2 regions of the Caproiciproducens galactitolivorans genome follow, and region 2 is predicted to be linked to the other one. Evidence: riboswitches for the same ligand, from Rfam matches in the RefSeq annotation. Region 2 holds a riboswitch; the other holds the start of a gene.

Region 1 (3,390 bases), on a different contig from region 2:
GGGATTTCTCTTTTTCCTTGAGACTACGAGGCAGAATAATGCAAAAGCAGTTTCCCTGTCGTCTTCAGCATTGTCGTCCGTTTCGTCGGTCGCCCCGTCCCTGCCGGAGAAAAAACCGGTTTCAATCACCATTCTGGGGGCGGGCGACAATTTAATTCATGATGTGATCTATAAGCAGGCGAATGCCCGCGCAGGCGGAAAGGGCTATAATTTTCAACCGGTTTACGCACGCATCGCAGGCGATATCAAAAAAGCGGATATTGCGGTAATTAATCAGGAAACGCCGCTAGCAGGCAAAATAGCCCCGCTGTCGGGTTATCCTTTGTTTAATTCACCTGCCCAGATGGGTGACGAGCTGGTAAGTTTAGGGTTTGATGTAATCAATCACGCGAATAATCACGTGCTGGACAAAGGGGAAAAAGGGGTCGCGGCAACTCTTGATTATTGGGCAACCCAGCCATCCGTAAAAGTGGTCGGAGCTTATCGCAGCGATGAAGACCTGGAAAATATCCGTATCGTGGAAGCAAAAGGAATTAAAACTGCCCATATTGGGATAACCGAAATGACAAACGGCCTTTATTTGCCGAAAAATTCAAAATACAGGCTCATTTATGCAAATAATACTGCCTTGATCGAGCGCCTCATTAAAAAGGCGAAATCAATGGCGGATGTTGTGGTTATTTCCGTTCATTGGGGTACGGAAAATACGTATACCCTGACGGATAAGCAAAAAACACTCGCTCAGAACATGGTGGACTGGGGTGCGGATATCATTTTCGGCAATCATCCCCATGTGATTCAAAAGCTGACTGTTTTAACAAGGAAGGACGGAACAAAATGTCCGGTTGTGTTTGCTTTGGGCAATTTGGTTTCGGCACAGCAAAAGGGCGATAACATGATCAGCGGCCTTTTAACGGTGACCATGACAAAGGATTTTACGACAAACAAAACGACTTTTACCGGTATGAAGTTTAAGCCGATTGTTACGCAGTATGGCAAACGCTGTGCCAATATTACGATTTATCCTCTTAATCAGTATACGGATGCCCTTGCTTCCGCCCATGGGGTGAGGAAATATACGCCAGCTTTTAGTCTGCGCTATATTCAATCCGTTCTCGATAGAAATATCCCAAAAGAGTATTTACAAAAGGATTGACAAAAAACTAACGGAATGCTATAATAATAGCAAATAAAATAGCTGTCTTCGGGGCGGGGTGAAATTCCCCACCGGCGGTAAAGCGGCGAAAGCCGACAAGCCCGCGAGCGAAAGCTGATTTTGGTTCGATTCCAAAGCCGACGGTATAGTCCGGATGAAAGAAGAGCGCGCATATTTGCGTATTTAGTCCCGTAGCTTTGCTGCGGGATTTTTTTTCGTTGGCAGCATGTAAAGGAGAGAGGTTTATGAAGACAAGCAAAAGAAACAGTATTCTTTTCATGGCTCAACTGGGTATGCTGGCGGCCGTTTCCATTGTTTTAGTCGCGTTTGTTCGCATACCGCTTATTCCAGCGGCTCCTTTCCTGGAGTATGACATGGCGGATGCGCCCATTTTAATTGCGGCCATGCTTTTCGGAACGGTTCCTTCCATCGTAGTTCTGTTTGTCGTGTCGGTCATACAGGCATTCTTGTTTGGCGGAAATGGATGGGTCGGTCTTTTGATGCATTTTGTTGCTTCTGGCGCCTTGGTGGTTTTGGTCGGGCAATTCTATCACCACAGCAATAAATTTACCCATGCGGTCATCGGTATGGTATTGGGTACGTTCGCAATGACGGCTATCATGGTTCCGATGAACTATATTTTTACGGTACACTTTTTCGGGACGCCGAAAGCGGTAGTTGACGCGATTATGCTCCCGGGTATTATCCCCTTCAATTTAATAAAAGCGGGCTTAAACAGCATTATTGCGGGGGTTATTTTTAAAGCACTAACTCCGTTTATCAGTAAAAATAAAAATATGTTTAATGCCGCTTAACCCATCGTTTTCTTTCAAATCCGCTCTTTACAATTATTCATGTATATGTTATAATCCTGTTGTAAAACTAAATATGCCCCCTTATCAAGAGTGACGGAGGGAACAGGCCCTATGATGTCCGGCAACCTACAATGTGTAAGGTGCCAAATCCTGCGGTAAAGCCGAAAGATGAGGTAATAATATACACCGTTCGGACTTTGCGAACGGTGTTTTCTTTTTACCGGCTAGTGTTAATATAGGAGGAATATGATTATGTCAAGACATTTTTTTACTTCCGAATCGGTTACGGAAGGACATCCGGATAAGTTGTGCGATCAGATTGCCGACGCTGTGCTGGATGAGATTCTTGCTCAGGACCCACAGGCTCATGTAGCCTGCGAAGTTACCGCCACAACCGGTGTGATTCATGTGATGGGGGAGATTTCCACGGAATGCTATGTGGATATCCCTTCGATCGCGCGTCAGGTTGTAAAGGATATCGGTTATGATAATCCGGATTACGGATTTGACGGGAATACGTGCGGCGTTATTACATCCATCGACGTTCAGTCGCCCGATATTGCGATGGGTGTAAATCAGTCTTTGGAAGCAAAGCAGGGCGCGACCGATGAAAACGACTTAATTGGCGCGGGCGACCAGGGAATGATGTTCGGATATGCCTGCGATGAAACGCCGGAATTGATGCCGCTAGCCATATCGCTTGCGCACAAGCTTTCTAAGTGTCTGAGTGAAGTACGTAAAGAAAAAATCCTTTCGTATTTAAGACCCGACGGCAAGACGCAGGTGACGGTTGAATATGAAGGGGACGAGCCTGTGCGTGTGGATACCGTTGTTGTATCTACCCAGCATGACCCGGACGTTTCGCTTGAGCAAATCCGAAGGGATATTATTGAAAAAGTCATCAAGCCGATTATTCCCGATAAATGGCTTGACAGTAAAACGAAATTCTTCGTCAACCCCACCGGGCGTTTTGTAATCGGCGGGCCGGTAGGCGACAGCGGGCTGACCGGAAGGAAAATTATCGTTGATACCTACGGCGGCTATGGAAGACACGGCGGCGGTGCTTTTTCCGGGAAGGATCCGACGAAGGTCGACCGTTCAGCGGCTTATGCTGCACGCTATGCCGCGAAAAACGTGGTTGCGGCCGGCTTAGCCAGGAAATGCGAAATTCAGCTTGCCTATGCGATCGGAGTAGCCAGACCGGTCTCCATTATGGTCGATACCTTCGGAACATCAAAGTACGGCGACGATGAGCTCGCGGCTGCCGTTTCCAAGGTGTTTGACCTTCGCCCGACTGCGATTATCCGTGACCTGGATCTTCGGCGCCCGATTTACCGCTCTGTCTCCAATTATGGGCATATGGGCCGCGAGGACCAGCATGTTTCCTGGGAAAAACGGGACAAAGTGGACGCATTAAAA
Region 2 (3,390 bases):
TGGCAGAATATATTTATACCTATGATACAATTCATGCGGTCCGGATCGGAGAAATTCTGGATGATGCAAGGGAGCAGGGCGGCCGTTTTCACGACGGTGACACCGTTACGCTTCTGGGGATTATTGTCGGTGTGAAAATGAAGGTTACAAAAAACAACAGTACCATGGCCTTTGTCACAATAGAGGATATGTACGGGTCGATGGAAGTGTTCGTTTTCCCGAAAGTCCTTTCGCAGTTCGCGGAATGGATCGCCGAGGGGAAAATTGTAAAGATTTTTGGCAGGATCAGTATGCGCGAGGACGAGGATGCAAAATTGATTTGCGAATCGGTTGGTCCCGCCCCGCCGCCCGCCGGGAAAAAGAAAGCCGCCCGGTCCGGAAAATCCGCGCGCCCAGGGCTGTATATTAAGGTGCCCGGCGAAAATTCCGAACAGTATAACCGGGCAAAGAAATATTTGGCAATTTTTGACGGTAGCACGCCGCTTTATATCTATTTTGTTGATTCCAAAAAGCTTATGCGCGCCCCCTTGTCAATGTTTGTAAGCGTGAATGATATATTGATTCGAGAATTAAAAAAACTTTTGGGAGACAAGAATGTGGCTTATATTGAACAAATGCAACAATAATCCATATAGGTGATACTTTTATCCATATTTTGCGGTTGATTCCGTACGACAGAATAGACTATAATCTATGGTGAGAGTAAAGCAAAATTAGGGGGTACAAGTATGAATACGAAAACGATTGCTGTTTTGACGAGTGGCGGCGACGCACCCGGAATGAACGCAGCCGTACGCGCCGTTACGAGGACGGGGATTTCATCCGGTATGCGGGTAATGGGAGTCCGCAGAGGATACAACGGCCTTTTGAATCGTGATGTGTTTGAAATGAATCTGCGTAGTGTTTCTGATATTATCAATGACGGCGGCACAGCGCTGTTTACCGCACGCAGCCCGGAGTTTAATACGCCGGAGGGCGTAAAGGAAGCTGCGGATAATTGCCGCGACATGGGCATTGAGGGGGTTGTCGTCATCGGCGGGGACGGTTCTTTCCGCGGGGCAAGGGACTTAACCAAAGCGGGGATTCCCTGCGTGTGCGTTCCGGGAACCATTGATAACGATATTGCCTCAACAGAATATACAATCGGCTTCGACACCGCTATGAACACGGCTGTGGAAATGGTTGACCGTCTGCGTGATACAACCGAATCCCACGACCGCTGTAGTGTTGTGGAGGTTATGGGCAGACGCTGCGGTGACCTGGCCTTGCAGACCGGAATTGCCGTAGGCGCCACGAGCATTTTGGTACCGGAAGTTCCCTTTGACTTCCAAAGGGATATCATCGACCGTATGATGTTTACGCAGAAAACCGGCAAAAAGCATTTCATTATTGTCGTTGCCGAGGGCGTAGGCGGTGTAGACAAGCTAGCAAAAGATATAGAAGCCAAAACCGGTATCGAGACCAGGGCGACCGTCCTTGGACATGTGCAGCGCGGTGGTTCGCCGACGCTGAGGGATCGTGTTGTCGGCACGGTAATGGGATACTATGCGGCAGATCTGCTTTACCGCGGAAAGGGCAACCGCGTTGTCGTTATGCACGATGGTAAGATTACGGACGTTGATCTTAACGAGGCTCTGAATATGACCCGCACATTTGACAAGCAGCTTTATGATATCGCTCATCGGGTTTCCATATAATTCTATATAATAAAGGGGTCCCTTTTCTGGGGCTCCTTTTTTATTTTGAGTTTTCATTAACTATTGACATTTTCCTTCAATTGTGTTATTTTGTTAACAAATAAAATAAAAAGAATAAATCTTCAGGGCAGGGTGAAATTCCCTACCGGCGGTAAAGCCCGCGAGCCGTAAGGCAGATTCGGTGAAACTCCGAGGCCGACAGTACAGTCTGGATGGAAGAAGATTGAAAGCGCGAAAAGCATTGGCAGTTTGCCAGGCTGTTTTTCTTGCATGATTCGCCCTGAGAATTTATTCTCAGGGCTTTCTTTATGCCGAGAAAGGAGGAAAGAATGGATATCAAATATATGCACAGGGCGCTGCGCCTTGCAAAGCGGGGCGCAGGCTACACAAACCCGAATCCGCTTGTCGGTGCGGTCCTTGTTCGGGACGACCGGATCATCGGCGAGGGATACCATGAAGCTTACGGGGCAAACCACGCGGAAATAAATGCTATCCTGCACGCCACGGAAGAGGTAAGCGGAGCGGATCTGTATGTTACTTTGGAGCCCTGCTCCCATTACGGGAAAACGCCTCCCTGTGCGCAGACGATTCTGGAAAAAGGCATTAAGCGGGTAATCGTCGCGGCGGAGGATCCGAATCCGCTGGTATCCGGCAGGGGGATTGCCATGCTTCGGGAAAATGGGGTGGAGGTTATTACGGGCGTGCTGGAAAAAGAGAGCCGGAAGTTGAATGAAATCTTTTTTAAATACATAACAACCGGAAAGCCTTTCTGCATTCTGAAAGCAGCGATGTCGCTGGATGGAAAGATTGCAACCCGAACTGGCGATTCCCAATGGATTACAGGGGAATGCGCACGCAGACAGGTGCATTTGCTTCGGCACCGGGTGGCCTGCGTAATGACGGGAATCGGAACCGTTCTATCCGACGACCCGCAGCTTACCACACGCCTTCCCGATAAAAAGGGAAAAGATGCGGTAAGAGTCATTGTGGACAGCAGCGCAAGAATCCCGCTCTCCGCAAAGGTGTTGAATGTGGATTCGGACGCGCCTGCAATTGTCGCCGTAACGGAAAAAGCACAGGATAAGAAAATAAGGGAGCTGGAGCGAATGGGCGCAAAGGTTATCTGCATGCCCCAAACGGGAAACGGGGTGGATTTGGCTTTTCTGATGAAAAAGCTGGGAGAGGAAGGCCTGGATAGTGTTCTGCTGGAGGGCGGAAGCACGTTGAACGAATCCGCGCTTCGCCAGGGAATTGTCGACAAAGTGAATTTTTTTATCGGACCAATTCTAATCGGCGGGGATACCGCGAAAACAGCGGTTGGCGGTAGAGGGGTTGCTTCCTTAAAAGATGCATATCGCCTGCGAAATCTGTGCACGCAATTTTTTGGCCGCGGCATTATGATCGAAGGTTACCTTGGAACCGGGGAGGAAGCGCCATGTTCACAGGATTGATTGAAGAAATGGGAACTGTTGAGGCGCTGAACAAGTCGGCTCAGTCCGCGCAGATTACCATTCGGGCAGAGAAAGTGCTGCATGGCTTGCGCATAGGGGACAGCATCGCGGTCAACGGCGTATGCCTTACGGTAATATCCTTCGATGCGCATCGGTTCACCGTGGATGCTATGGCGGAAACGTTGCGCCGGACAAATGAGAAGAGCTTTTTACCGGGCGTACGGGTCAACCTGGAACGCGCC

Evidence for each region. A riboswitch is a leader RNA that binds a small molecule or an ion and turns the genes downstream of it on or off. The one in region 2 is predicted to bind FMN.
Region 1: it holds a riboswitch for FMN, as region 2 does, so the genes downstream of both, P9B68_RS00170 (ECF transporter S component) here and ribD (bifunctional diaminohydroxyphosphoribosylaminopyrimidine deaminase/5-amino-6-(5-phosphoribosylamino)uracil reductase RibD) in region 2, are expected to answer to the same signal.

What each region holds. Positions count from the first base shown of each region.
Region 1 covers NZ_JAJUFJ010000001.1:42,314-45,703, forward strand. The annotation lists gene P9B68_RS00165 (CapA family protein) at 1-1,156, shown strand, start outside; FMN riboswitch at 1,197-1,326, shown strand; gene P9B68_RS00170 (ECF transporter S component) at 1,402-1,971, shown strand; SAM riboswitch class I at 2,050-2,146, shown strand; gene metK (methionine adenosyltransferase) at 2,224-3,390, shown strand, end outside.
Region 2 covers NZ_JAJUFJ010000004.1:47,637-51,026, reverse strand. The annotation lists gene P9B68_RS04645 (DNA polymerase III subunit alpha) at 1-626, shown strand, start outside; gene pfkA (6-phosphofructokinase) at 729-1,697, shown strand; FMN riboswitch at 1,812-1,925, shown strand; gene ribD (bifunctional diaminohydroxyphosphoribosylaminopyrimidine deaminase/5-amino-6-(5-phosphoribosylamino)uracil reductase RibD) at 2,027-3,148, shown strand; gene P9B68_RS04630 (riboflavin synthase) at 3,133-3,390, shown strand, end outside.